3 regions of the Streptomyces sp. NPDC048185 genome follow, and region 1 is predicted to be linked to each of the others. Evidence: riboswitches for the same ligand, from Rfam matches in the RefSeq annotation. Region 1 holds a riboswitch; each other region holds the start of a gene.
What was found. A riboswitch is a leader RNA that binds a small molecule or an ion and turns the genes downstream of it on or off. The one in region 1 is predicted to bind cobalamin.
Positions count from the first base shown of each region.

Region 2: it holds a riboswitch for cobalamin, as region 1 does, so the genes downstream of both, ACGF3H_RS27245 (ribonucleoside-diphosphate reductase subunit alpha) here and ACGF3H_RS32320 (ABC transporter substrate-binding protein) in region 1, are expected to answer to the same signal.
Region 3: it holds a riboswitch for cobalamin, as region 1 does, so the genes downstream of both, ACGF3H_RS00335 (cobalamin biosynthesis protein) here and ACGF3H_RS32320 (ABC transporter substrate-binding protein) in region 1, are expected to answer to the same signal.

Region 1 covers NZ_JBIDAN010000015.1:28,915-38,610, reverse strand. The annotation lists gene ACGF3H_RS32350 (right-handed parallel beta-helix repeat-containing protein) at 1-477, shown strand, start outside; gene ACGF3H_RS32345 (Gfo/Idh/MocA family oxidoreductase) at 516-1,703, shown strand; gene ACGF3H_RS32340 (SGNH/GDSL hydrolase family protein) at 1,688-2,557, opposite strand; gene ACGF3H_RS32335 ((2Fe-2S) ferredoxin domain-containing protein) at 2,864-3,259, opposite strand; gene ACGF3H_RS32330 (ABC transporter ATP-binding protein) at 3,240-4,061, opposite strand; gene ACGF3H_RS32325 (iron chelate uptake ABC transporter family permease subunit) at 4,058-5,071, opposite strand; gene ACGF3H_RS32320 (ABC transporter substrate-binding protein) at 5,068-6,138, opposite strand; cobalamin riboswitch at 6,193-6,369, opposite strand; gene ACGF3H_RS32315 (multicopper oxidase family protein) at 6,584-8,209, shown strand; gene ACGF3H_RS32310 (lysyl oxidase family protein) at 8,294-9,696, opposite strand, start outside.
Region 2 covers NZ_JBIDAN010000010.1:201,085-210,780, forward strand. The annotation lists gene ACGF3H_RS27230 (DUF3311 domain-containing protein) at 244-501, shown strand; gene mctP (monocarboxylate uptake permease MctP) at 498-2,126, shown strand; gene ACGF3H_RS27240 (GNAT family N-acetyltransferase) at 2,198-2,704, shown strand; cobalamin riboswitch at 2,740-2,896, shown strand; gene ACGF3H_RS27245 (ribonucleoside-diphosphate reductase subunit alpha) at 3,020-5,401, shown strand; gene ACGF3H_RS27250 (ribonucleotide-diphosphate reductase subunit beta) at 5,401-6,414, shown strand; gene ACGF3H_RS27255 (helix-turn-helix domain-containing protein) at 6,686-7,654, shown strand; gene ACGF3H_RS27260 (cytochrome P450) at 7,673-9,049, opposite strand; gene cyc1 (epi-isozizaene synthase) at 9,046-9,696, opposite strand, start outside.
Region 3 covers NZ_JBIDAN010000001.1:59,276-68,971, forward strand. The annotation lists gene ACGF3H_RS00310 (hypothetical protein) at 1-1,166, opposite strand, end outside; gene ACGF3H_RS00315 (alpha/beta fold hydrolase) at 1,335-2,465, opposite strand; gene ACGF3H_RS00320 (class II aldolase/adducin family protein) at 3,009-3,680, opposite strand; gene ACGF3H_RS00325 (inorganic phosphate transporter) at 3,917-5,164, shown strand; gene ACGF3H_RS00330 (hypothetical protein) at 5,198-5,419, shown strand; cobalamin riboswitch at 5,557-5,707, shown strand; gene ACGF3H_RS00335 (cobalamin biosynthesis protein) at 5,812-6,777, shown strand; gene ACGF3H_RS00340 (cobyric acid synthase) at 6,774-8,282, shown strand; gene cobN (cobaltochelatase subunit CobN) at 8,279-9,696, shown strand, end outside.

The sequences.
Region 1 (9,696 bases):
GGGCTGTCGGGCCGGGGCTCGGTCATGACGGACAACCTCACCGGCCTGGACCGGCTGCCGGCCGCGGCGCTCACCGTCGCCGCCCGGGCCGGCGCCCACGGCGGCCCGGTCGAGCGACTGCGCACCGACCTGGCCCGCTCGGGCACCGCGGGCCAGTCCGCGACCGACGGAACCGCGACCGCGGACCTGGCCCTGGACGGCGACATCACCACGGACACCCGCACCCTGTCCGCTCCGGGCGCCTGGTGGCAGGTGGACCTCGGTGGCACCCACCGGGTCCGCCGGATCGAGGTCTGGAACAACTCCTCGATGACGACCGCCGACTTCGACGTCGTCACGGACGACAGGACGGTCCACGTCAGTGGCAAGGCCCGGCGCCCGACCGTGGTCGACCTGGACAGCAGCACGCGCACCGTGCGGATCGCGGTGTCCGGAACGGGACGGGTCGCCCTGTCCCAGGTACTCGTCCATCCCTGACCGGGCCGAACGCACGGCCCGACGAACGAAGGAAGACCATGACCGACCTCCGTATGGGCGTGCTCGGCTACGGACTGCGCGGCTCACTCGCCCGCACCGCCCACCGGCCCGGCGCAGGCGCCCGGGTCACCGCGCTGGCGGAACCGGACGCCCGCGCCCGTGCGAAGGCGGCCGAGGCCTTTCCCGAGGCACTCCTGACCCTTGACCACGGGGAGGTGATCCATCACCCCGGCGTCGACGCGGTGCTGGTCCTCACGCCCGACCACACCCATGCCGACCTGGCCTGCGAGGCGCTCCGCGCGGGCAAACCCGTCCTCGTCGAGAAGCCGCTCGACATCAGCGTCGAGCGCTGCGACGCCATCCTGCGCACGGCGTACGAGACCGGGACCCGGCTCTACATCGGCCACAACATGCGTCACATGCCGGTCGTACGGCTGATGCGGGACCTGGTGCGGCGGGGAGCGGTCGGCGAGGTCAAGACCGTGTGGATCCGGCACTTCGTCGGCTACGGCGGCGACTGGTACTTCAAGGACTGGCACGCCGACCGGCGGCACACCACGGGGCTGCTGCTCCAGAAGGCCGCCCACGACATCGACGTCCTGCACTGGCTGGCCGGCGGATACGCGCGGGACGTCCAGGCGATGGGCGACCTGATGGTGTACGGCGGCAATCCGCACCGCCGCGCGCCCGGTGAACCGAAAACCGAGGACTGGTACACGAAGGACGGCCACTGGCCGCCGCACACCCAGCGGGCCCTCAACCCCGTCATCGACGTGGAGGACGTCTCGCTGCTGAACATGCGCCTCGACAACGGAGTGCTGGCCGCCTACCAGCAGTGCCACTTCACGCCCGACTACTGGCGCAACTACACGGTCATCGGCGACTCCGGCCGGCTGGAGAACTTCGGTGACGGCCCCGGCGGAAGCGTCAGGGTCTGGAACACCCGACGCTCCGGCTACCGTCCCGAGGCGGACGAGGTGCACGACATCCCGGCCGCCGAGGACGACGCGGGGCACGGCGGAGCCGATCCGCTGCTGGTGGACGAGTTCCTGCGGTTCGTACGGGTGGGCGGCGGTACGGACACGTCACCGGTCGCGGCCCGGATGGCGGTGGCGGCGGGCGTCCGGGCGACGGATTCACTCCGCGACGGGGGGACACCACGCCGTGTGCCGCCGCTGGACGCGGACCTGGTGGCGTACTTCGAGAACGGTCAGGTCCGCGCCTGACGGGCACCGGCCGGGTGCCGGCCGCGGACGGCCTCGGCCAGGACGGTGCCGATGGCCCGGGCCCCTGACGCGTTGGGGTGCAGGGGCGCGGCCGGGCGGCCGGGAAGCACTCCCTCGATCCAGCGGTCGGCGGGGGCGGCACAGATGTCGTGTCCGATGCCCGGGGTGTAGGTGTCGACGAAGGAGGCGCCGTGCTGCTCGGCCGTCCGCTTCAGCACGGCGCTGAGGTGGTTGATCGCGCCCTGGAGGTGGTTGGCGTCCTGCTTCCAGTAGGGCTGTTCGGGGTGGCAGCCGTCGGGGCGGAGGTAGTTGCCGTAGCCGACGACGAAGATGCCGGCACGCGGCGCCCTGCGGGCGATCTCGTCCAGGACGGTGGCGAAGGACGGTGCCCAGGCGTCGATGCGGTCCCTGATCCTGTCGGTGCCGCCGGCGGTGTTCTTCTCCGCGCAGCTCGTGCCGTGGGGCTGCGGCAGGACGTTGATGCAGTTCAGCGCTTCGCTGAAGAGGTCGCTGTCGTTGCCGCCGATGGTGACGCTGACGATGTCGGTGTCCGGGGTGAGCGCGGCGTACTGGGGTGCGGTTCCGGGGTGCTGAGCGGTGCTCAGGTCGTCGACGGTGGCCCCGGAGCAGCTGACGTCGACGAGCGTCGCGTCCAGGGCCTCGGCCGCGACCCGGGGATAGTCGGCGAGGGAGCGCAGACACGCCGGCCCGGCCGGGTCGGCCGGCGGCACCAGCGGGGAGGAAGCGTAGGAGTCGCCCAGCGCGACGTACCGCGGGGAGTCGGCGGCCGACGCCACCGTGCCCGGCGCCATGGCCGACACGACCCCGCCACACAGAACCACGGCCATGGCCATGCGCAATGCTGCTTTCACAGGATGCCTCCGTTCGGCACGCGCGCGTGCGTGATCCTGTCTTACTACGAATACGCCCGGGCGGGCAGGACGCCGCACGGGGGCGTCATTCCTTCGCCCCTGCGCGTCGTCGTCCGGGGTCAGTGTCGGCAGCCGGCCGGCCGCCCACTCCTCCGGTCGGCGACAAACCCGGTCCTCCGGAGGTGCGGACGCACCCGCGAAACGTGCACCGCCCCGTCGTGCGCCTCGCGCACGGCCCGGCGTCCGGGTGCGGCCTCCTCCTGCCGGCGGTGTCGCCCGGGCCGGCCCTCACCCGCGTCGCGCCCCGCGGGGTGGCGTGAAGACGTACAGGTCGAGGATGTCCGGACAGGGCGCGACGCCGGGACCGCCGGCCCGGACCCAGGCGGCGATGTCCTCCGTGGCCTCGGAGTCGTTGACGAGGCCGAGCCAGACCGGGCGGGCCCCCGCGGCCCGGGCCGCGGCGGAGGGCTGGACGACGATCACATTGGCGTGCTCGCACACGTCGAGGCAGTCGGAGACACGGACGGGCACCTCCTCGGCCAGGCGTGCGAGTTGCCGGTCGTGATCCGTACCGGTGACCTTCGGAGTACCGCAGCAGCAGTCCCGGCAGACGACGACGCGGCACGGTGCCGGTGCGGTCCAGGCGCGGTCGGTGCCGGCTGCTTCAGGGCGCCGTCGAGGCATCGCTCGTCACACTCCCTTTCGAACGGGATGCGTCCCGGGCGGCCGGGCGCCGGAAGCGGATCACGGGGTGCCCGGCATCGTGGGTGACCTCGGCGTGGACGCCGTAGACGTGCTCGATGAGGGCAGGGGTGAGGACCTCGGCCGGGGTGCCCTCGGTGACCGCGCGGCCGTCGCGCAGGACGAGGACACGGTCGCAGTACATCGCGGCGAGGTTGAGGTCGTGCAGGGCGATCACTGTGGTGACGGGCAGGCTCGCGATCAGTTCCATGAGCTCGAGCTGGTGCTGGATGTCGAGGTGGTTGGTGGGTTCGTCGAGGAGGAGTTCGCGCGGGTCCTGGGCGAGCGCGCGGGCGATCTGGGCGCGTTGGCGTTCGCCGCCGGAGAGGGTGTGCCAGGACTGCCCGGCCCGGTCGGTCAGTCCGGCGCGCTGCAGGGCCTGTGCGACGGCTCGCGCGTCGGCCTTCGTCGGCGGGGTCCAGGGGCGGCGGTGCGGGATGCGGCCGAGGGCGACGACGTCCCGGACGGTCAGTTCGGTCCCGGTCTGGGCGTGCTGCTCGACGGTGGCGATCCGGCGGGCGGTGGCGCGGCGGCCGGCCTCGGTCAGCGGGCGCCCGTCCAGGGTCACGACTCCGCCGGTGGGGGCCAGGATGCCGGCCAGAAGCCTCAACAGGGTCGTCTTTCCGCAGCCGTTGGGGCCGAGCAGGCCGACGGTCTCGCCGGGGCGCAGGGTGAGGGTGACGTCGTCGACGACGACCTTGTCGCCGATGCGGCGTCCGACGCGGTCCGCGTGCAGGCCGGTCATGCTCGCCCCCGTCCGCGGTAGAGGACGGCCACGAACGCCGGGACGCCGATGAGGGACGTCACGACGCCCACCGGGATCTCCTGAGGGTCGAGGACGGTGCGGGCGAGGGTGTCCACCCAGACCAGGAAGACCGCTCCGGTCAGCACCGTGACCGGCAGCAGGCGGGCGTGCCCGGAGCCGGTGAGGGCGCGGGTGGCGTGCGGGAGGACCAGGCCGACGAAGCCGATCGCGCCCGCGCAGCTCACCAGAGCGGCGGTGAGGAGCGCGGTCGAGGTGAGGAGGACCGGGCGGACGCGGGTGACGCGGACCCCGAGCCCGGCGGCTGCCTCGTCGCCGAAGGCGAACGCGTCGAGCGTGCGTGCGTACCCGAGGCAGACGGCCAGGACCACGGCCAGGACGGTGGCGCAGAGCAGTACCTGTCCCCAGTCGGCGCCGGTGAGCGAGCCGAGCAGCCAGAACAGCACGCCTCGGGTGGTCTCGGCGTCCGCGGAGGTGAGGACGACGAACGAGGTGAGCGCGGAGAACAACTGCATGGCCGCCACGCCGGACAGCACGACCCGGTCGCTGGTGCCGCCGAGGATGTGGCTGAGCAGCAGCACCAGGGCGAAGGAGATCAGGGCGCCGAGGAAGGCGCCCGCGGACAGGGACACCGCTCCCCCGCCCACTCCCAGCACGACCACGGCGACCGCTCCCGTGGACGCGCCGGAGGAGACCCCGAGGACGAAGGGGTCGGCGAGCGGGTTGCGCAGCAGCGACTGCATGACCGCCCCGCACACCGCGAGTCCGGCCCCGCACACGGCGGCGAGGAGGGTGCGCGGCATCCGCAGGTTCCACACGATCGAGTCCCGCAGCGGCGCCAGCGTGCTTTCGCCGAGTCCGAGGTGGGCCGCGGCGGCGGCCCACACGTCGCCGGCGGAGATGTCGGCCGGCCCGATCGTCACGGCCGCGGCGATCGACGCGAGCAGCGCCGCCAGGCCACCGCCCGTCTGCAGCAGGGTACGGGCGCTCACTCGGCGAGCCCGAAGTCGCGCAGCCCGGCCGCGACCTTCTCGATCCCCTCGACCGTCCGGATGGACGGGTTCATCGCCTGCCCGCTGAGCAGGACGTACCGCTTCTTCCTCACCGCGGTGAGGTTGCGTGTGGCGGGGTTGCTCTCCAGGAACTCGATCTTCGCCTCGGCGGTCTCGGCGGTCTGCTGCTTGCGGGTCAGGTCGCCGATCACCATGACGTCGGGGTCGCGGTCGGCGACGGTCTCCCAGTTGATCTGGGGCCATTCGTCATGGGTGTCGGCGAAGGCGTTCCGCGCGCCGACCGCGCGGGTGATGGCGCCCGGCGCGCCGCAGCAGCCGGCCAGGTAGGGCGACTGGGAGTTGGCGAACCAGTACATGAGGGAGACGTCCGAGGCGTGCAGTCCCGCGGTCGCTGTGCTCACCCTCCTGCGCAGGTCGGCGACGAGCTCCTCGCCGCGCTCGCGGACGCCGAACGCGCGGGCCAGGTCGCGTATCTCTCCGTGGACGACGTCGAGAGTGAGCGGCTCGCTGCGCGATCCGTCGCCCCCGCTGCCGTTGTCCTTGCCCGCCGAGCAGTCGGACGGGGAGACGTAGGCCGGCACACCCAGCTTCTCGAACCGGTCGCGGGTGGCGACCCCGCCCGTGCCGAGGGTGGAGACGAACGAGGCGGTGACGAAGTCGGGTTCGGCGTCCAGGACCTTCTCGAAGGACGGGTTGTCGTCGGCGAGCCGGGGCACGGTCGCGTTCGCCTTCTCCAGGCCCTTCATGACCGGGTCGGTCCAGGTGGCCGTTCCGGCCATGCGGTCGGCGAGGCCGAGCGCGAGCAGGATCTCGGTGGTGCCCTGGTCGAGGGAGACGGCGCGCTTCGGGGCCGACGTCAGGGTGACCTCGTGACCGCAGTTGTCCAGGGTGACGGGGAAGCCGGCGCCGGGGGTCTGGTGCGACTTCGCGTCGCCCTCGCCGGAGGAACCGCAGGCGGTGAGCAGCAGGGCGGACGAGAGGAGAAGCGCCGGAGCACGGAGAACGGCCGGAGCGCGGAGCAGGAGGGAGGTGCGGAGCACGGGCATGCCTTCGGGGTCGGGGCTCGTACGCGGAGCCTGGCCTGCGGACGTCCCTCCGCGCCGGGGTGCGGAGGTGCCAGCAGGTCTTCGGACTCGGGTTCGTCCGGTCGGGGCGCCTTCCCGGTCTCCCAGTGGCTTCGTGCCCCGCCCGTCCCCCTCACCGCTGCGCGTCAGTTCCGGATTCGCACCGGATTCCCTGGCCTCGGATGTGGCTCGACTGGCCCTGAGAGGCTACCAAGGCCCCGTGGCTGCCCGGCGGGCGGCCGGCACCGGAAACAGCCGACGGCCCGCGCCCGGCCCCGGCGGCCGGCCGAGCGCGGCGCGCCGACCCGCGGAGGAGGCGGGCACGTCGTCCGTGGCCCTCCGCCTGACGGTGGAATCCACCACCGCCGGATCAGGCATTCGGCCGCATCGACGGGCTGTTCGATCATCCGGCGTGTCTCATTCAGACATGTTCACACCTTCTCGGCGTACCCTGCTCCGCGCCCCGTTCGCCGCTGCCGGTGCGGGTGTCCTGGCAGCCTGCACGGGCTCCGGCTCCGGACCGAGCCCCGGTCCTCGGGGAGCGGCCGTCGGGACGGCCTTCGTTCCGGCCGGGCCCCCGGGTTACGTCAATCCCTCCGACCCGGAAGTCCTCGCGGCCGAGCGGAGACGCGGGGCCGGTCCGGTGCGCACGTACCGGCTCACCGCCGCCGAGACGACCCTGGACCTCGGCGGTCGGTCGGTGCCGAGCTGGGCGTACGACGAGGCGCTGCCGGGCCCCCTGGTCCGTGTCACCGCCGGCGACGTGCTCGACATGACGCTCGCCAACCGGCTGCCGGCCGGCACCACCCTGCACTGCCACGGGGTGCGGCTGCGCTGCGACATGGACGGCGTTCCGGATCTCACCCAGGCGCCGATCCGTCCCGGGTCCGATTTCCGCTACCGCTTCACCGCCGGACAGCCGGGAACGTATCTCCTCCACTCCCACGTCGGCGTGCAGGCCGACCGGGCCCTGTACGCGCCGCTCGTCGTCGACGACCCGCGCGAACCGCTGTCCTACGACAAGGAGTGGATCGTCGTCCTGGACGACTGGGTCGACGGCGTTGAGGGTTCCACCCCCGAGGAGGTCCTGGACCAGCTCAGGCCCGGTGCCGCGGCGGACGGGGGGCACATGGCCATGGGGCCGGGCCGCGGCGGGAGCCCCGCCCGGCCGGCGACGGCGCTGCCCTCGCCGGCCGTAAGACCGGCGGGTCCCTCCCGGGTGCTGCGCACGTCCTACAGCCGCATGCTGCACGGCGGGGGCGGCAGCGTCGCCCACCCGTACCACCTGGTCAACGGGCGCCTGCCCGGTCGTCCCGAGGTGTTCCGGTGCCGTCCCGGCGACCGCGTCCGGCTGCGCATCATCAACGCCGGTGCCGAGACGGCGTTCCGGGTCGCGCTGGGCGGCCACGAGATGACGGTCACCCACACCGACGGCTATCCGGTGAAGCACACGCGCACCGATGCCCTGCTCGTCGGTATGGCGGAGCGGTACGACGTCCTGATCACCGCCCGCGACGGCGTCTTCCCCCTGGTCGCGCTCCCCGAGGGGAAGGAGGGAAGCGCCCTCGCCGTCCTGCGCACCGGCAAGGGGAACAGAAATCTCCCGCCCGCGGACGTCCGCCCGGACGAGCTCGACGGCAGGACCGTCCCCGCGCGCCGTCTCGTCCCCGACGACTCCGTGGCCCTGGACGATCGCGAACCCGACCGCGAGATGCGCATCCGGATCACCGGCGGCATGGAGAGGTACGACTGGGGCTTCGACCACGAGGCCTACTCCGTGGAGCAGCGCCGCGCGGTGCGCGCCGGGGAACGGGTACGGCTCACCCTCGTCAACGCCACGGACATGTGGCATCCGATGCACCTGCACGGGCACACCTTCGCCATCGCCGGACTGGACGGGCTGGGCGCGCGCAAGGACACCGCGGTGGTCCTCCCGCACCGCAAGCTGGTGCTCGACTTCGACGCCGACAACCCGGGGCTGTGGATGCTGCACTGCCACAACCAGTACCACTCGGAGAGCGGGATGATGACGGTCCTGGGGTACCGCCGGTAGGGCGCGTCCGGTGTCTCGGGCCGGCGGCCGCCGAGAGCGGCCGCCGGCCCTGTGCACCGTGTCGGTGCTCCGTCTGGCGTCCGGTCAGTTCGCGTTCACCAGGTCGTGCGCCGGCACGGTCACCGTCCGCTTGCCCGGCTTGCCGCCCAGCACGATCTTGCGCAGTGCGCTGTTGTTGTCGAGGCTGGTCTCCTTCAGTCGCTTCTCCGGGTTGGCCAGCACCTGGATGTAGTAGATGCCGTTGGGCACCTGGGTGATGTCGAAGGACTGGCCCGGCAGGTCCTGGGTGTACGTGTCCCCGGAGCCGACGTCCAGCACCTCACGGACGGAGATCGAGTTCTCCTGGCCGCAGGCGGTCGACAGGTCGGTGTTGTACGGGTGCCAGTTGGCGTTCTTCACCGTGTAGTCGATCGCGTCGGTGTTGGCCAGGCAGAAGGCCTCCTTGCCGCTGCGCACGGCTTCCTTCTTGTCGGCCTTCAGCAGCCGGTAGCTGGCGAAGTCGGTGAAGTGCCAGTGCACATGGCCCGGGCGCGGGTCCCATTCCATGGTGCCGGTCGGGGTGTAGCCGACCTGCTTGCCCTTGGCGTCGTAGAAGTACTGGTAGGCGTCCATCTTGGCCTTGCCGGGCGAACGGAAGCCGTCCACCACCAGCTGCGCCGGGCCGGCGTTCCACACGTTCGCGCTGAAGGCCAGGTAGTCCTTGCCGGGGACGTCCTCCTCACCGTCGCTGATGACGATCCCGTAGGCCGGCAGCGAGCGCAGGTCGGGCTTGGGGACGTCCGGGACGGAGGCCTCGCCGGCGGGGCGCTTCGACAGCGGCTTCAGCGCGGGCGCCCTGCGCGAGCCGTCGGTCTGCCCGGCCGTGTCGCCGGTCCGCAGGGAGCGTGCGGCCTGCTCCTTCTTCACCGCCCAGGGCAGGGCCGGGGGCGCCGCCTTCAGCGGTCCGTGGCCCACGTTGTACGAGGGGCCCGCGCCGCTCGTCACCGGCGCGGCGGCCTGGGCGGGGGTCGGGGCGTGTCCCGGGCCGTGGCCCGCGTGCCCGGACGGCGCCTGGTGGCCGGCGTCGTGCCCGGCGTGCTCGCCGGCCCCCGCGGACCACGCGGAACGGGTCGCCGGCACGGCGACGCCCTCCTCGTCCTCATAGCTCCGTTCCTCCACGGTGACCTTCACCGTGGCCGGCTTGTCGGCGATGCCGAAGAGGTCGCGGTACTTCTTGGCGACCCCGACCTTGGCGGTGTACGTACCGGCCGCCAGCTTGACCGGGTTGCTGTACGAACCCCCGTAGGTGTTGGCGGCCCAGCCCTTCTCGACGCCCCACACCGAACCGAGGGTGAACGGGTTGGTGGGGCAGCTCTCCGGATACCTGGAGGTGGCGGGCGCGTCGGGGCGCACCCGTCCGCTGGCGTTGTTCGGGCAGAAGTCCTCGGTCCGGCCGAGGACCTTCTTGCCCGCCTTGTCGGTGACCGTGATCTCCGCGAAGCCGGGCA
Region 2 (9,696 bases), on a different contig from region 1:
GTCGACGCCCTCCTCCGCCTTGCAGCTGCACGCACCAGGCCCCGCTCACCGGCGCTGACAAGAACCGCCGCTGTCCCGCGACCTGATCCAAACGACAGGCCCTAGGGCTCGCCGTGCCCGCCCGGCACGCTTCATTGCAGTTGAGGACCGATATGCGGACGAGGTCTTCCGCTCTCTCGACGCCGTCACCTACATTTTCGTGCGCACTGCACCAGGTGATCAGCGAGGGGACGGAGCCACCGCATGTCACAAGCCCCGGAAGTGAACAGAGGGCCGACGGTGACGCCGGTGCGCGTCGTCATCGCCCTCTGTCTTGTCGCACCGTTCGTCGCCATGCTGTGGGTCGGCTCGTACGCCAAGACCGACCCCACGCTCATCGGCATCCCGTTCTTCTACTGGTACCAGATGGCGTGGGTGCTGATCTCCACCGTGCTGACGGTGCTCGCGTACAAGCTCTGGCAGCGTGACCAGCGCGCCCGCCGGGAAGGCGGTGCCAAGTGAACGACGGCGTGAACGGCGTCGCACTCGCCGTCTTCATCTTCTTCTTCGTCCTCGTCACCGCGATGGGCTTCATGGCCGCCCGCTGGCGCCGGGCCGAGAACGAGCACAGCCTGGACGAATGGGGCCTCGGCGGCCGCTCGTTCGGCACCTGGGTCACCTGGTTCCTGCTGGGCGGCGACCTCTACACGGCGTACACCTTCGTGGCCGTCCCGGCGGCGATCTACGCGGCGGGCGCGTCCGGCTTCTTCGCGGTGCCGTACACGATCCTCGTCTACCCGCTCATCTTCACGTTCCTGCCCCGCCTGTGGTCGGTCTCCCACAAGCACGGCTACGTGACGACCTCGGACTTCGTGCGCGGCCGGTTCGGCTCCAAGGGCCTGTCGCTCGCGGTCGCCGTCACCGGCATCCTCGCCACGATGCCGTACATCGCGCTCCAGCTGGTCGGCATCCAGGCCGTCCTGGACGTGATGGGCGTCGGCGGCGGTGAGGACACCAACTGGTTCGTCAAGGACCTGCCGCTGCTGATCGCCTTCGGTGTGCTGGCCGCGTACACCTACTCGTCGGGTCTGCGCGCCCCCGCGCTGATCGCGTTCGTGAAGGACACGCTGATCTACATCGTGATCGCGGTGGCGATCATCTACATCCCGATCAAGCTGGGCGGCTTCGACGACATCTTCGCCAAGGCGGGCGAGGCGTTCGGCCAGACCAACGAGGCGACCGGGAAGCCGCGCGGCGCGGTGGTGCCGGGCGAGGCGAGCCAGTGGACCTACGCCACGCTGGCACTCGGCTCGGCGCTCGCGCTGTTCATGTACCCGCACTCGATCACCGCGACGCTGTCCTCCCGCAGCCGTGAGGTGATCCGCCGCAACACCACGATCCTGCCGCTGTACTCCCTGATGCTCGGCCTGCTCGCGCTGCTGGGCTTCATGGCGATCGCGGCGGGGGTCAAGGTGAGCAACGGTCAGCTGGCGATCCCGCAGCTGTTCGAGGACATGTTCCCGGACTGGTTCGCGGGCGTGGCCTTCGCGGCCATCGGCATCGGCGCCCTGGTCCCGGCGGCGATCATGTCGATCGCGGCCGCGAACCTGTTCACGCGCAACATCTACAAGGACTTCATCAAGCCGGACGCCACCCCGGAGCAGGAGACCAAGGTCTCCAAGCTGGTGTCGCTGCTGGTGAAGGTGGGCGCGCTGATCTTCGTCCTCGGCATGGACAAGACGGTCGCGATCAACTTCCAGCTGCTGGGCGGCATCTGGATCCTGCAGACCTTCCCGGCCCTGGTGGGCGGCCTGTTCACCCGCTGGTTCCACCGCTGGGCCCTGCTCGCCGGCTGGGCGGTCGGCATGGTCTACGGCACGGCCGCCGCGTACGGGGTCGCCTCGCCGACGCAGGCGCACTTCGGCGGCTCCTCGAAGGAGATCCCGGGCATCGGGGAGATCGGTTACATCGGTCTCACCGCGTTCGTGCTGAACGTCCTGGTCACCGTGGTCCTGACCTTCGTCCTGAAGGCCGTCAAGGCGCCCGACGGCGTCGACGAGACCCAGCCGGGCGACTACACGGCGGACGCGGGCGACCCCGGCGTCCAGACGGAGCTGCCCCCGGCCACCGCGGGCACCTCGCACTGACCCCCCGCGGGCGACGGGCCGTCGGAGAAATCCGGCGGCCCGTCGTCGTGCCCGTCGGGCACACTCGGCCCATGGACTTCGCGATCCGGCCGGCGTCACCCGACGAGTACGGGGCCCTCGGCGACATCACCGCCCACGCCTATCTCCACGACGGCTTCCTCGACCTCGGTGAGAGCGACCCCTACCTCGGCGCACTGCGGAACGCGGCCGAGCGGGCCGCCGCCGCGGAGCTCCTGGTCGCCACGGCGGACGGCCGCGTCCTCGGCGGCGTGACCTTCGTGCCGTCCGGGGGCCCCATGGCCGACATCGCCCGGCCCGGCGAGGCCGAGATACGCATGCTCGCCGTCGCCCACGACGCGCGGGGACGCGGCGTCGGCGAGGCCCTCGTACGGTCCTGTGTCGACCGCGCGCGGGCGGTCGAGGGCTGCGCACGCGTCGTGCTGTCGACCCAGCGGACCATGCGCACCGCCCACCGGCTCTACGAACGCCTGGGTTTCACCCGCACGCCCGGCCGCGACTGGAACCCGCTGCCGGAGCTCGACGACATCACTCTGCTCACCTATCAACTGACGCTCTGACACCGGCACGGCACAACATCTGGGGGTGCTGGCGAGACCCGGCACAAGATGTATGCTCGTGCTCGCTGTCGCCGCAGGGGAATCCGGTGAGAATCCGGAACTGTCCCGCAACGGTGTACTTGTGCGTGTTCGCGTATCCGCGTGAGCGCACGGGCTTCAGTCCGAGGACCTGCCGACAGTGCGCCCGGCCGTCCCGGTCCGGGTGCCACGACGTCCGGGCCTCGCGGAATGGGCCGGTGGACGCGACGCCGCGTGCGCTCGTGAGCTGCCCCCTGCCCTCCGCCTGGCCCCGTGCCGAGCGAGGGAGTGCCCCACGTGACCATCGCGCCAGCCGACCCGGTCTCCACGTCCGCTGCGACGGCTTCTGCGACCCCCGTGGCCGAGGCGGCCGACGGGCCCGGTGCCGCCCTGCTGCGGACCCTGACCGACCTCACCGCGGACCTCCGGGGCGCCGACCCCGGGCGGGTCGCCGCCGCCGCGCTGCGCGGCCGGTCCGCGCGGGCCGACGAGGCGGAGCTGCGGGAGCTGGCCACGGAGGCCGCGGCCGGCCTGATCTCGGAGGACCCGGTCTACTCCCGGCTGGCCGCCCGGCTGCTGACCATCGGCATCCGCGCCGAGGCCGCCTCCCAGGGCGTCACCTCCTTCACCGAGTCCGTCGCCACCGGCCACCGCGAGGGCCTGATCGCCGACCGCACCGCCGCGTTCGTCCGGCTGCACGCGGCCCGCCTGGACGCGCTGACCGACCCGGCCGCCGACGACCGCTTCGGCTACTTCGGGCTGCGCACGCTGTACAGCCGTTACCTCCTCCGCCACCCGCACACCCGCAAGGTCGTCGAGACGCCCCAGCACTTCCTGCTGCGCGTGGCCGCCGGGCTCGCCGAGGACGACACGAGCAGGTCGGTGGACGAAGTCGCCGCGCTCTACGGGCTGATGAGCCGCCTGGACTACCTGCCCTCCTCCCCCACGCTCTTCAACTCCGGCACCCGGCACGCCCAGATGTCGTCCTGCTACCTCCTCGACTCCCCCAAGGACGAGCTGGACTCCCTCTACGACCGCCTCCACCAGGTCGCCCGCCTCTCCAAGCACGCCGGCGGCATCGGCATCGCCTACTCCCGCGTCCGCGCCCGGGGTTCGCTGATCCGCGGCACCAACGGGCACTCCAACGGCATCGTCCCGTTCCTGAAGACGCTGGACGCCTCGGTCGCCGCGGTGAACCAGGGCGGCCGGCGCAAGGGCGCGGCGGCGGTCTACCTGGAGACCTGGCACGCCGACATCGAGGAGTTCCTGGAGCTGCGGGACAACACGGGCGAGGACGCCCGCCGCACGCACAACCTGAACCTCGCGCACTGGGTGCCGGACGAGTTCATGCGCCGGGTGGACGCGGACGGGCCCTGGTCGCTGTTCTCGCCCTCGGACGTGCCGGAGCTGGTCGACCTGTGGGGCGCGGAGTTCGACGCGGCCTACCGGGCGGCCGAGGCGAAGGGACTGGCCAGGAAGACCCTCCCGGCGCGTGAGCTGTACGGCCGCATGATGCGCACCCTCGCGCAGACCGGCAACGGCTGGATGACCTTCAAGGACGCCGCCAACCGCACCGCCAACCAGACCGCCGAGCCGGGCCACACCGTCCACTCCTCCAACCTCTGCACGGAGATCCTTGAGGTCACGGACGACGGGGAGACGGCGGTCTGCAACCTCGGCTCGGTCAACCTGGGCGCCTTCGTGACCGGGGGCGACATCGACTGGGAGCGGCTGGACGCCACCGTCCGCACCGCCGTGACCTTCCTGGACCGGGTCGTCGACATCAACTTCTACCCGACCGAGCAGGCGGGCCGCTCCAACGCCCGCTGGCGCCCGGTCGGCCTCGGCGCGATGGGCCTGCAGGACGTCTTCTTCCAGCTGCGCCTGCCCTTCGGCTCCCCCGAGGCCAAGGCTCTGTCCACCCGGATCGCCGAGCGCATCATGCTCGCCGCGTACGAGACGTCCGCCGACCTCGCCGAGCGCAACGGCCCGCTGCCGGCCTGGGAGAAGACGCGTACCGCCCGTGGTGTGCTGCACCCCGACCACTACGACGTCGAGCACACCTGGCCCGAGCGCTGGGCGGCGCTGCGGACGCGCATCGCGACGACCGGGCTGCGCAACTCGCTGCTCCTCGCGATCGCGCCGACCGCGACCATCGCCTCCATCGTGGGCGCCTACGAGTGCATCGAGCCGCAGGTGTCGAACCTGTTCAAGCGCGAGACGCTGTCCGGAGAGTTCCTCCAGGTCAACTCCTACCTGGTCGACGACCTGAAGCGGCTCGGCGTGTGGGACGCCCGCACCCGGGAGGCGCTGCGCGAGGCCAACGGCTCGGTGCAGGACTTCGCCTGGATCCCCGAGGACGTGCGCGCGCTGTACCGCACCGCCTGGGAGATCCCGCAGCGCGCCCTGATCGACATGGCCGCCGCCCGCACCCCGTACCTCGACCAGGCCCAGTCGCTGAACCTGTTCCTGGAGACGCCGACCATCGGGAAGCTCTCCTCGATGTACGCGTACGCCTGGAAGCAGGGCCTGAAGACCACGTACTACCTGCGCTCCCGCCCGGCGACCCGCATCGCCCGCGCCGCCGGCCGCGCCGCCGTCCCCGTGCAGGCCGCCCCGGACCCCGAAGCGGTCGCCTGCTCCCTGGAAAACCCCGAGTCCTGCGAGGCCTGCCAGTGATGAACGACACCACCAAGAACCTGCTCGACCCGGGCTTCGAGCTGACCCTGCGCCCCATGCGCTACCCGGACTTCTACGAGCGCTACCGGGACGCCATCAAGAACACCTGGCACGTCGAGGAGGTCGACCTCCACTCGGACGTCGCCGACCTCGCCAAGCTCAGTCCCGAGGAGCAGCACCTCATCGGACGGCTCGTGGCCTTCTTCGCGACGGGCGACTCGATCGTCGCGAACAACCTGGTGCTGACCCTCTACAAGCACATCAACTCCCCCGAGGCGCGGCTGTACCTGAGCCGGCAGCTGTTCGAGGAGGCCGTCCACGTCCAGTTCTACCTGACGCTGCTGGACACCTACCTGCCCGACCCGGAGGACCGCGCCGCCGCCTTCGCGGCCGTCGAGAACATCCCCTCCATCCGGGAGAAGGCCGAGTTCTGCTTCCGGTGGATGGACTCGGTCGAGTCGATCGACCGCCTGGAGAGCAAGGCCGACCGGCGCCGTTTCCTACTGAACCTCATCTGCTTCGCCGCGTGCATCGAGGGCCTGTTCTTCTACGGCGCCTTCGCCTACGTGTACTGGTTCCGCAGCCGGGGTCTGCTGCACGGCCTGGCCACCGGCACCAACTGGGTGTTCCGCGACGAGACGATGCACATGTCGTTCGCCTTCGACGTGGTCGACACCGTCCGCAAGGAGGAGCCGGACCTCTTCGACGACCGGCTCCGGGAGCAGGTCACCGACATGCTGAGGGAGGCCGTCGAGGCCGAGCTGCAGTTCGCGCGCGACCTGTGCGGTGACGGCCTCCCGGGCATGAACACCGACTCGATGCGGCAGTACCTGGAGTGCGTGGCCGATCAGCGTCTGACCCGCCTCGGCTTCGCCCCGGTGTACGGCTCCGAGAACCCCTTCTCCTTCATGGAGCTCCAGGGCGTTCAGGAACTGACCAACTTCTTCGAGCGGCGTCCGTCGGCGTACCAGGTGGCGGTGGAAGGGACCGTCGACCTGGACGAGGACTTCTGAGCCTCCCTCCGCGTGGGCGTGACGGCCTTCCGCTCCTCCCGGTCCTTCTGGGCCTCCCTGATCTGACGGTCGATGCGCCGGTCGCGCACGATGCCGATCACCGAGGGGAGGACCATGAGGACCAGGAGTCCGAAGGTCAGGAGCATTCCGATCAGGGCTTCTGTCTGGTTTCCGGTCATGTCACCACTGTCGCGCCGGATACTCCTTACCGCGAGTGGCAGGACTGCCGTAAGACCTCGATTTCCTGCCACTCGCGAGGCACACTGGAGGCATGCTGCAGAACGTGGCCGCCGTCCTGCTGGACGGCGTGCATCCTTTCGAACTGGGCGTCGTCTGCGAGGTCTTCGGCATCGACCGGACCGACGAGGGCCTGCCGAAGTACGACTTCGCGGTGGTGTCGGCGGAGGGCCCGGCGCTGAGCACCCATGTCGGCGGCCTCTCCGTCTCCACGCCGTACGGGCTGGACCGGCTGGAGGAGGCGGATCTGATCGCCGTGCCGGCGGGGAGCGGCTACGCGCGCCGGGAGTACCCGCCCGAGCTGCTGGCCGCCCTGCGGCGGGCGGTGGACCGGGGCGCGCGGGTGCTGAGCGTGTGCTCCGGGGTGTTCGTGCTGGGCGCCGCCGGGCTGCTGGACGGACGGCGGTGCGCGGTCCACTGGCACCACGCGGAGGAGCTGGCCCGGCAGTACCCGGCCGTGGCCGTCTCGCCGGACGTGCTCTACGTGGACGCCGACCCGGTGATCACCAGTGCCGGCACCGCCGCCGGGATCGACGCCTGTCTGCACATCGTCCGCAAGGAACAGGGACCGGAGGTCGCCAACAAGATCGCCCGGCGCATGGTCGTGCCGCCGCACCGGGACGGGGGGCAGGCGCAGTACATCGAGCGGCCGCTGCCGCGCTCCTCCTGCGACACCGTCGGCGAGGTGCTGTCCTGGATGGAACAGCACCTCGACCAGGAGGTCACCGTCGAGCAGCTCGCGGCCCGGGCGCACATGTCCCCGCGCACCTTCGCCCGCCGTTTCCAGCAGGAGACGGGCACGACTCCCTACCGCTGGATCCTGCGCCAGCGCGTGCTGCTGGCCCAGCGGCTGCTGGAGGGGACGGACGAGACGATGGACGCGGTGGCCTGGCGCACCGGGTTCGGTACGGCGGCGGCCCTGAGGCACCAGTTCGTCAGGGCTCTCGGCACCACCCCGCACGCCTACCGGCGCACCTTCCGGGGCCCCGAGGCCGCAGCCTGAGCCGCGTCCCCGCCCTGCTCACCGCGCCACGGGCCGGACCAGCAGGTCGTGGGGACGCAGCGTGATGCCGACGCGCACCGCGTCGTTCGAGCCCGGCACCTGCTCGAAGCGGTACTTGGTGGCGAGCGCCGCCGTGATCAGTGTCAGCTGCGCCATGGAGAAGTGGTCGCTGGGGCACTTCCGATTGCCCACGCTGAACGGCCGCATGGCGTATTTCGGCAGTTCCGTCACGCGCTCCGGAAGCCATCGGTCCGGGTCGAACTCCAGGTTGCGGGCGTACGACTTCGGGTCACGCTGGATTGCGTACGGACTGTAGATGATGTCCGCCCCGGCCGGAATTCGATAGCCACCGAGTTCCGTCTCGACCACGGCGCGCCGCGTCAATACCCACACGGCGGGGCGCAAACGCATGGCCTCCACGATGACATTGCCGGTGTGCGTGAGCCTGCGGACGTCCTCGAATGCCACCGGTCGTCCACCGGTGACCGCTTCGACTTCGTCGCGTATGCGGTCGGCATGTTCCGGGTGTTCGGCAAGTGCCTGAAGCAACCACATGATCGTGGAGGCGATGGTTTCGCTGCCGGGGGTGAGTATCGCGACGACCTGGTCGTGGATCTCCTGTTCCCCGATCGGGTCGCCATTGTCGTCCTCGGCCTCGAGCAAAGCCGTCAGCAGATCGTCCGGCTTCTGACCGGATGCGCGGCGCTCGGCGATGATCTCGTCGACCACGCGGTGCAGGTCGGCCAACGCGTTGTTGAATGCGCGATTGGCCGGAAGCGGCAGCCGGTACAGCGGCCCCAGCGGGACGACCATCCGCCGGTACATGCCGCGGAAGACGGTGGCGAGGGCGACGCACAGGCGCTCGGCGCGCTCGTCCATGTACTGGCCGCGCAGCAGGCAGCGGGCCGCGACGCGCACGGCGACGCGGAAGGACTCGGAGGTGGCGTCGATCGTCCGCCCGGGCTGCCAGCGCTCGGTGAGCGCGTGCGCCTCCTCCTCGATGATCGGCCCGTAGGCGGGGATCGCGTCGAGCTTGAAGGCGGGCTGGATGGTGCGCCGCTGGCGCCGGTGCAGCGGGCCGTTGGCCGTGGCCACGCCCTCCTTGCCGAGCAGGCCCTCCAGCGACTCCCACAGCGGGCCGGCGATGTGGTAGTCGGGGCTCAGCGCGAGGGCGCCGGTGAGCGCCGGGGTGGTGACCGCGTACACGGTCTTCGGGCCGAGCCGGATGCGCACGATGTCGCCGTGGTCGCGCAGCTGGGCCATGAAGGCCAGCGGGTCGCGGGCCAGCTTCCAGCCGTGGCCGAGGAGCGGGACGCCGCCGCCCGCGACCGGTGGCTCGCGCAGCTCCGGCGCGGGTCCGGTCCGGGTCTCGGAGGGTACGGACTCGACGGTCATTTCTCACCTGCCGCTTCGTTGTTGACGTACGGGGGCGTGGACCGGTCGTCCCAGCTGTCGACCATGTACCGGCCGGACTCGTGGTGGAACCAGTACACGGAACTGAACCAGTTCCGCATATTGCCGACGGTGGCCCGCACGGCGCCGCCCAGTTCCTTTCCGTGCACGGTTCCGTCGTCGAGTCCGTCGGCGAACCGCAATACGTCCTGCTCGACGGAGAGGAATTCCGTGATGCACTCCTCCACTCGTCGCCGGACTTCCTCTATCGCTTCTTCCAGGGTCAGTCGGTGGTGGGTGATGAGACTGATTCCGAGATTGTGGACCTCGTCGCCCGCTATTTCCTTCGGCAGTGAGCAGAGGTCGTTGTACCAGGCGGCGAATTCCTGACTCAGCAGTGCCGCCCTCCGATATGCGGGATGTTTCCGCACCGCGCCCGGGAGTTCGCATCCCGCGCTCGGTTCCAGCAGGTCGGTCCAGATCCAGTGCGCGAAGGTGAGCCGGCGCAGCGCGAGGTACTCCTCGACTCCGGGGACGATTCCGTGGGTGCGGTTGTGGAATTCCCGGTCGTACGCGTCGATCACCGCGTGGAAGTGCCGGGCGAACCGGGCGTTCCACGTCGGCGTCAGGAAGGCGTACAGCCGCAGCAC
Region 3 (9,696 bases), on a different contig from region 1:
AGGACCTCGTGGGCGTCCTCCGGGTCGGCGCCGTCGTGCTCGGCCAGCCACAGCAGGGCGTACGGGCGCAGCGTGGGCTCGTCGAGCACGGCGCGGACGTCGGGCTCGGCCGGGGCGCCGACGACGCGCAGCGCCTCGAAGGCGAGGCCGCGGAGCAGGGCGTCCTCGCCGCGGGCGGCGGCGAGCAACTCGGTGACGGCGCTGCCGACGGGCCGGGCGGCGAGCCAGGCGCGGTACTCGGCGCGGGCCGCGTTGGGGCGGAGCCGGCCGCAGCCGCGCAGCATCGCCTCGGCCGACTGTTCGATGTTCCCGGCGGGGCTCTGCGCGGCCACGCAGATCTGCTCCAGCTTGACCCACACCGCCCAGCTGCCCAGCGGGGTGAGGGTGGCGTGTCCGTCGCCGCAGGTGAGGGCGCCGACGGCGGCCAGGGCGTGCAGGGCCCAGTCGAGCAGGGGGGCGAGCGGGGCGTCGTCCGCGTCGTCGGCGGGCTGCTCCGGCTGCGGGGCCTCGGGGGTCCCCGGTTCCAGCCGGGGGCCGTAGGGGACCTCGCAGCGCTCGGTGCGCAGTTCGGTGACGCGCTGCTCCAGCAGGTCCAGCAGCTGTGCGACGGGCACCGGTCCGGCGGACAGCTGGAGGAAGGAGAGCACCTGGGGCATCGCGGAGACGACCTCGGCGACGGCGGCGGGTTCGTGACCGTCGGGCTCGGGGTGGGCGAGCGACCAGGCGTCGAAGAGGGCGACCCAGCCGCGCAGTACGGCGCTGTCGTCGCGGTTCCAGGCGCGCAGGCGCCAGCCGGGGCGGGCGGTGCCGCCGTGGACCTCGACCAGACCGGCGAGGCGGGCGGTGTCCCAGTCGGCGCGGACCTCGGCCACGGTCAGGCCCAGCTCGCGGGCCGCGTGTTCGGCGGTCGCGTCGGACAGGGTGGCCTTGCCGTCGGCGGTCGCGCTGCCGCGGCCGAGGGCGGCGTCGGCCCAGCGGGCGATGCGGGCGGCGTCGGCCAGGCCGGAGCGTGCCATTCGGGCCAGTTCCGACCGGGCCGGTGTGCCCTCCGGGGGGCGCGGTGCGGCGCGGTGCGTACGGCGCTGGTTCACCGCTCTGGGGGCGGCGGCCAGGGGTCGCGGACGGACGAGTCGAAGCCTGGAGTCGCGCGGGATACGGGACGTCACGGGTGCAGTCTTCCGGTTGACGGTCCGAAAACCCAAACGGAATGCCCGCGGCGGCGGCGGGGACGGCCCGCGAGGGGCCTCGGCAGGCGGCCGGGGAGGGAGAACCGGCCATCGGCGCGGCCCCGAACGGAATCCGAGCGGCGCCCGGCGGGGCAGGGCCCGCGGGGGTCACACCAGGGGGGTCAGGAAACGGCGCAGGGTCTCCAGGTAGGACTCGGGGTCGGCGTTCCACATGGCGCCGTGCGGGGCGTCCCGGACGGTGTGGAGGGAGACCAGACGCGGGTGGGCGTCGGCGAAGCGGCGGGTGGACCGCCAGGGGGCGACCGTGTCGTCGGGGCCGTGGAAGACGAGGGCCGGCACGGTGAGGGCCTCGCGGGCGGCCCGGTCGGCGGCGCCGTCGGCGTGCAGTCCGGCACGGCCCTGCGCGGCGCGGACCGCGAGGGGCAGCAGCACGCCGGGCGTCCGGCGGGCGGCGGCCAGGGCACGCAGGGTGGTCTCCCAGTCGAGGACCGGGGAGTCCAGGACGAGTCCCGCGATGCGGTCGCGGGCGGCGGAGCGCGCGGCGGTGCGCAGGGCCATGGTGGCGCCGGTGGACCAGCCGAGCAGGACGATCTTGCGGGCGCCGTGGTCGAGGGCGTAGTGGACGGCGGCGTCCAGGTCGTGCCACTCGGTCTCGCCGAAGTGGTGCAGGCCGTCGGGCGAGGGCGGGGCGCCGGCGTCGCCGCGGCAGGAGACGGCCAGCACCGGGACGTGCCGGCCGTGCAGGGGTGCCATGAGGTTCAGGGCGTGTTCCCGGGTGGTGCCCAGGCCGTGCACGGCGATGACCCAGGTGGGGCGGGCGCCGGGCACGAACCACGCCGGGAGCGGGCCGAGTTCGCCGGGGACGTCGACCTCGGTGTGGTCCAGGCCGAGGGCGGTGCCGGGAGTGCCGACGTACAGGTTGGGGGTGAGCCAGACCCGGTCACCGGTGTCGAAGGTGCCGTGCGTGACGCTTTCCAGGCGGCGCACGACGGTGTCGGCGCCGTGCTGCGCGTTGCTCAGGACGGGGCCGACGACCGCGTGGGCCGCGTCGCCCGCCAGGCCGTAGCGGCCGGGGCGCAGCGCGGCGAGGTCCCGGGTGAGGGTGATCTGCCCGGCGGCGGTCCCGTGCACGGTGAGCCGGGGTTCGGTGGGCAGGGGCCGGCCGGGGGGCGCCTTGAGCGCGGCGTCGCTGGCCAGCCGGCCGGCGGCGACGCTCGCTGCGCCGGCCGCCGCCAGGGCTGCGGTGACTGCGGCGGCCGTTGCTGTGACAGTGCGCATGGGGCCAGTCTCCCGGTGGAGTCCGTGGGCGGCCAGCGGGCGGACGACACGGAGTGACGACGCCCGGCCGGACCGGACCATGGACCGGCTCGACTGCCGGTACCCCCGAAGCCGCCCCGTAACCCCCGGGCTCCGTGCCGCGGCCGGTGCCGGCGACGACCGGCCGCCGCCGTGGCTCCCCCCCCACCACCACCACGCACGTGCCACGGCACGGCACCGCCGACCGCCGGTCCGGTGCGGCACCCACCGCCGCGCCGCCGAGCGGCGGACGTCTCCCGGCCCGGCGACGGACGCCCCGCACCACGCCCCTGCACGCGCGCCCGCCCGCCGGACCGGCGCGACGGACGGCGCGCGTCCGGGCTGCCCACAGCCGCCGAGCACCGGCACCCGGGCCCGGCACCGTGGAGCGCGGGCCGCTCGCCCGGCGGCCAGGGGGCGCCTCCGCATGCGCCCCCACGGTCCCCCGCACCGGTCGGCCGCCGGGCTGCCCAGCGGGTGCCCGTCACTCGGTGTGACGAGGGACAGCCCTCCGGCAGGGGTCCGTCAGGTCGGCTGGCCGTAGCCGCGCAGGCGTTCCGTCACCTCGTCCAGCTGGGCCGTGGTCAGCAGGGACGGCGTGCGGCCCGGGACCGAGGAGGCCGTCAGCCACAGGCGGCACATCCACTCCAGCTGGGCGGTGCGGTCGTAGGCCTGGTCGAGCGTGTCGCCGTAGGTGATCGTGCCGTGGTTGCGCAGGAGGCAGCCGCTGCGGTCGGCGAGGGCGGCCAGCATGGCGCGGGCGAGTTCGTCGGTGCCGTAGGTCGCGTAGGGCGCGACCCGGACCGGGCCGCCGAGCGCGGCGGCCATGTAGTGGACGAGCGGCAGCTCGGGGACGAGCAGGGAGACCGCCGTCGCGTGCACGGCGTGGGTGTGGACGACGGCGCGGGCGTCGGTGGTGCGGTACACGGCGAGGTGCATGGGCAGCTCGCTGGTCGGGACCAGCGTGCCGAGCACCTGCCGGCCGCCGAGGTCGACGCCCGTCACGTCGCCGGGGGCCAGACGGTCGTAGGGCACACCCGAAGGGGTGATCAGCACCGTGTCGCCGACCCGTACCGAGACGTTGCCGGACGTGCCGACGACCAGCCCGTCGGTCACCGTCCGCCGGGCCGTCGCGACGAGCGCCTCCCAGGCCTCGGACTCCTCCCCGGACACCTGCCCGACCCGCGATTCCGTCACAGTCCAAGCCTCCCGTCGGGCGTCCCGGACGCCCCTCACCGCGCCGCGGTCCGGCGCCCCGCGGCGATCCTGCCAGGCACGTCTCCGGAGAGCGCCGGCGCGGGCACGCAGCGCAGGCGTTCACGGAGGTCACGACCCCGTTTCCGGTCACCATGACGCCCGGTCCAGTTCATCTCCCGTTCACTCTGGTTACCTACGTTCGACGCGCCAATGACCTCGAACGATTGCCTGGGTAAATGGAAAGCTTCTCGCTGATCCTCGCGATTGTGGTGGTAACCGCTCTCGCGTTCGATTTCACGAACGGTTTCCACGACACCGCGAACGCGATGGCAACGACCATTTCGACCGGTGCACTCAAACCCAAGGTCGCGGTGGCCATGTCCGCCGTGCTGAACCTTGTGGGCGCCTTCCTCTCGGTGGAGGTCGCCAACACGATCTCCAAGGGTCTCGTCGACGAGACCGGCATCCGTCCCGAGGTCATCTTCGCCGCGTTGGTCGGCGCGATCCTCTGGAACCTGCTGACCTGGCTGGTCGGGCTTCCGTCCAGCTCCTCGCACGCCCTGATGGGCGGCCTGATCGGCGCCGCCGTCGCCTCGGCGGGCATCGGCGCCGTCCACGGCGACGTGCTCGTCACCAAGGTGCTCCTGCCGGCCGTCGCCGCCCCGATCGTCGCGGGTGTCGCGGCGATGCTCGCCTCCCGGCTGACGTACTCGCTCGGCCGCAAGGCCGACGGCAAGGCCGCGGAGAAGGGCTACCGCGCCGGGCAGATCGCCTCGGCCGGCCTGGTCTCGCTCGCCCACGGCACCAACGACGCCCAGAAGACGATGGGCATCATCACCCTCGCCCTGATCGCCGGCGGCGCCCTCGCCCCCGGCTCGAACCCGCCCGTGTGGGTCATCCTGTCCGCGGGCATGGCCATCGCGCTCGGCACCTACCTCGGCGGCTGGCGCATCATCCGCACCATGGGCAAGGGCCTCACCGACCTCCAGCCGCAGCAGGGCTTCGCCGCCCAGACCAGCGCCGCGACGGTCATCCTGGCCTCCTCGCACCTCGGCTTCTCCCTCTCCACCACCCACTCGGTCTCCGGCGCGGTCATGGGCGCGGGCCTCGGCCGCAAGGGCGGTGTGGTCCGCTGGTCCACGGCCACCCGCATGTTCGTCGCCTGGGGCCTGACCCTGCCGGCCGCGGCCCTGGTCGCCGCCCTCGCCGAGTGGATCTGCGGCTTCGGGGACTGGGGCACGGCGCTCGTCGCGGTCTTCCTGCTCGCCTCCAGCTTCGCGATCTGGCGGATCTCCCGGCGCGAGGTCGTCGACCACACCAACGTCAACGGCGGCGGCGAGCCCGAGCCGGCCGGCGTGGTGACCACGGCGATCGCCGCCGTGACCCCGCCCCCCGCGGGCGTGAGCGAGGAGCTCACCGCCACCGTCGCGGCCCCGGCCGCCGTCGCCGACACCAAGACCCCGTCGGCCGCCACCACCGTCTGAGCCCGCGTCCGGGTACGAAGGAAGAGAACCGCCATGACAATCGACTGGGCAGCCCTCGGCTCCGTCTTCGGCGTCAGCCTCGTGGCCACCGTGGCCCTGGTGGCCCTGTTCACCCTCGGCGTCGTCGGCCTCTCCCGCCAGGAGCGGGCCGCCGCCCAGGGCGGTTCCGCGGTGCTCGCGGTGACCGGTGCCTACGCCTGCTTCGCGGCCTGTGCGGCGGCGGTGGCGTACGGCATCTACCTGATCGTCGCCTGACCGCCGGGCGCACATCGTGCGCGGGGCGCGGGACGGACTCCACCGTCCCGCGCCCCGCGCTTTTTCCGTGCCGGCGCACACCGCCCGTGTGTGGGCCTCCGCACACTCCCCCGCTGCAGGTCAACAGCAAGTTGACGGGTGTTCGCGGGCCGTGGTGGACTTCCGGAGCCATTACGGCGGCAGGAGAGGAAGCCGGTGCGAGTCCGGCGCGGTCCCGCCACTGTCACCGGGGCAGTACGCGAGTACGGTCCCGGGAGCCAGGAACTCTCACCGCCGATTTCGTCGAACCAGGGCGTGGACACCCTGAGTGAGGACATATCGCCATGCGCGGCTGCCGTTCCAGGCTCACCCGAGACGCACTTCCGCCGTCCCTCCGCACGGCAGGCTGAGCCGTGCGCGCCGAACGCGTCTTCGCGTACGGCGCCGCCGCCGGTCTTCTCGGCGACCTCCTCCTCGGCGATCCGCGCCGCGGGCACCCGGTCGCCGCGTTCGGCCGTGCCGCGGGCGCCGTGGAACGGGTGCTGTGGCGTGACCACCGGGGCTGGGGCGCGCTGCACACCGCCGTCTGCGCCGGTGGCGCCGTCGTCCTGGGGAGCGCCGCCGTGCGCGCCGTCCGCCCCTCCCCCGCCGCCTCCCTCGCGCTGACCGGCGCCGCCACGTGGGCCGTCGTGGGCGGGACCTCGCTGGCCCGGGAGGCCCGCGCCGTCGGGCGGGCGCTGGAGGCCGGGGACGTCGAGGCGGCCCGGGCCCGGCTGCCGCACCTGTGCGGGCGGGATCCGCAGGCGCTGGACGCCGACGGGATCGCGCGGGCCGTCGTGGAGTCCGTCGCCGAGAACACCTCCGACGCGGTCGTGGGCGCCCTGGTGTGGGGCGCCGTGGCCGGAGTGCCGGGGCTGCTCGGTTTCCGGGCCGTGAACACGCTGGACGCCATGGTCGGCCACAAGTCCGCCAGGTACCGCCGCTACGGCTGGGCCTCGGCCCGGCTCGACGACCTCGCCGGGTGGCCGGGCGCCCGGCTGACCGCCGTCCTGACCACCGTGGCCGGCGGCGATCCCCGGGGTGCCGTACGGGCCTGGCGTGCCGACGCCGCGCAGCACCCGAGCCCCAACGCCGGGCCCGTGGAGGCGTCCTTCGCGGGCGCCCTGGGCGTGCGGCTCGGCGGGACGCTCTCCTACGGCGGCCGGGTCGAACACCGGCCGGTGCTCAACGGGGCGGCGGGACGCGCCGTCCGGGCCGGGTCCGGCGACATCGAGCGGGCGGTGCGGCTGTCGAGCCGCGTGGGCTGGCTGGCGCTGGGCGTGTGCGCGGGCGCGCGGCTGCTCGTCCGCGGGGTCAGCAGGAAGGGACGTACGTCATGAACGGTGGCCTCCTCGTCGCCGGCACCACCTCCGACGCCGGCAAGAGCGTCGTCACCGCCGGGATCTGCCGCTGGCTGGTGCGCCGGGGCGTCAAGGTGGCGCCCTTCAAGGCGCAGAACATGTCGCTGAACTCCTTCGTCACCCGCGAGGGCGCCGAGATCGGGCGGGCCCAGGCCATGCAGGCGCAGGCGTGCCGCGTCGAGCCGACCGCGCTGATGAACCCGGTGCTGCTGAAGCCGGGCGGCGAGCAGAGCAGCCAGGTCGTGCTGCTCGGCAAGCCGGTCGGGGAGATGAGCGCCCGCGGTTACCACGGCGGGCGGCAGCGGCAGCTGCTCGGCACGGTCCTCGACTGCCTGGCCGAGCTGCGGGGCACGTACGACGCGGTGATCTGCGAGGGGGCGGGCAGTCCGGCCGAGATCAACCTGCGCCGGACGGACATCGTGAACATGGGGATCGCCCGGGGCGCCGGGCTCCCCGTCCTCGTCGTCGGCGACATCGACCGCGGGGGCGTCTTCGCGTCCTTCTTCGGCACGGTGGCCCTGCTGTCGCCCGAGGACCAGGCGCTGGTCGCCGGGTTCCTCGTGAACAAGTTCCGGGGCGACGTGTCGCTGCTGGAGCCCGGCGTCGACATGCTCCGGGACCTCACCGGGCGGCGGACGTACGGCGTGCTGCCCTTCCGGCACGGGCTCGGCATCGACGAGGAGGACGGGCTGCGGGTGTCCCTGCGCGGGACGGTGCGGGAGTCGGTCGTCGCGCCGCCGGTCGGCGAGGACGTGCTGCGGGTCGCCGTCTGCGCGGTCCCGCTGATGTCCAACTTCACGGACGTGGACGCGCTGGCCGCCGAACCCGGTGTCGTGGTGCGGTTCGTGGACCGGCCGGAGGAGCTGGCCGACGCCGATCTCGTGGTCGTGCCGGGGACGCGCGGTACCGTGCGGGCGCTCCGGTGGCTGCGGGAGCGGGGGCTCGCGGAGGCGATCGCGCGCCGGGCCGCCGAGGGCCGCCCCGTGCTCGGCGTCTGCGGCGGGTTCCAGCTCCTCGGCGAGCACATCGAGGACGAGGTCGAGTCCCGTGCCGGGCACGTGGACGGGCTCGGACTGCTGCCCGTGCGGGTGCGGTTCGCCCGCGGGAAGACCCTCACGCGACCCGTCGGCGAGGCCCTCGGGGAGCACGTGGAGGGGTACGAGATCCACCACGGCGTCGCCGAAATCGTGGGCGGCGAGCCCTTCCTGGACGGCTGCCGGGTCGGCCAGGTCTGGGGGACGCACTGGCACGGCTCGCTGGAGTCGGACGGCTTCCGGCGGGCGTTCCTGCGCGAGGTGGCCGCCGCCGCGGGCCGTCGCTTCGTGCCGGCCCCCGACACCTCGTTCGCCGCGCTGCGCGAGGAGCAGCTCGACCGGCTCGGCGACCTGATCGAACAGCACGCGGACACGGACGCGCTGTGGCGGCTCATCGAGTCCGGCGCGCCACAAGGACTGCCCTTCATTCCACCGGGAGCGCCCGCATGAGCACAGTGTTGTTGTTGTCGACCGCCGACACGGACCTGCTGGCGGCCCGCGCGTCGGACGCCGCCTACCGGATCGGCAACCCGACCCGGGTCGACGTGGGCGAGGAGCTGCCGGGGCTGGTCGAGGGCGCGGACATCGCCGTCGTGCGCCTGCTGGGCGGCAAGCGTGCCTGGGAGGACGGGCTCGCCGCGCTGAAGGCGTCCGGCGTCCCCACCGTGCTGCTCGGCGGGGAGTCCGTGCCGGACGCGGAGCTGATGGCCGAGTCGTCGGTGCCGGCCGGGGTCGTGGCGGAGGCGCTGCGCTATCTGGTCGAGGGCGGGCCGGACAACCTCACGCAGCTCGCCCGGTTCCTGTCGGACACGATGCTGCTGACCGGCGAGGGCTTCGACGAGCCGCGGAAGATGCCGGAGTACGGCGTCCACGGCTCCCGGACCGTCGTGGCCGGCCGCCCGACGGTCGGTGTGCTCTTCTACCGCGCCCACCAGCTGAGCGGCAACACCGCCTTCGTGGACACGCTGTGCGACGCGATCGAGGCGCGCGGCGCCAACGCGCTGCCCGTGTACTGCGGTTCGCTGCGCGGCGCGGACCCCGCGCTGTACGAGCTGCTGGGCCGGGCCGACGCCCTGGTCGCCACCGTCCTCGCCGCGGGCGGCACGCACGCCTCGCAGGCCTCGGCGGGCGGTGACGAGGAGGCGTGGGACATCGGCGCGCTGGCCGACCTGGACGTGCCGGTGCTGCAAGGGCTCTGCCTGACCTCGTCCCGCGCCGCCTGGGAGGCGTCCGACGCCGCGCTGTCCCCGATGGACGCGGCGATGCAGGTGGCCATCCCGGAGTTCGACGGCCGCCTGATCACGGTTCCGTTCTCCTTCAAGGAGCAGGGGCCGGACGACGTGCCCGTCTACGTGGCCGACCCCGAGCGGGCCGGCCGGGTCGCCGGGATCGCCGTGCGGCACGCGGCCCTCAAGCACAAGCCGAACGCCGGGAAGAAGCTCGCGCTGGTCTTCACCGCGTACCCGACCAAGCACTCCCGGGTCGGCAACGCGGTGGGGCTCGACACCCCGGCCTCCGCGGTCCGGGTCCTGGACGCGCTGCGGGACGCGGGGTACTCGCTGACCGACTACCCCTCCGGCGGCGACGAGCTGATCCACCGGCTCATCGAGGCGGGCGGGCACGACGTCGAGTGGCTGACCGAGGACCAGCTCGCCGCGGCGCCCGCGCGGGTGCCGCTGGCCGACTACCGGGCCTGGTTCGAGAAGCTGGACCCGGAGCTGCGGGACGCGATGACCGAGGCGTGGGGCGAGCCGCCGGGCTCGCTGTACGTCGACGGGGACGACATCGTGCTGGCCTCCCTGCAGTTCGGGAACGTCGTCGTCATGATCCAGCCGCCGCGCGGCTTCGGGGAGAACCCGATCGC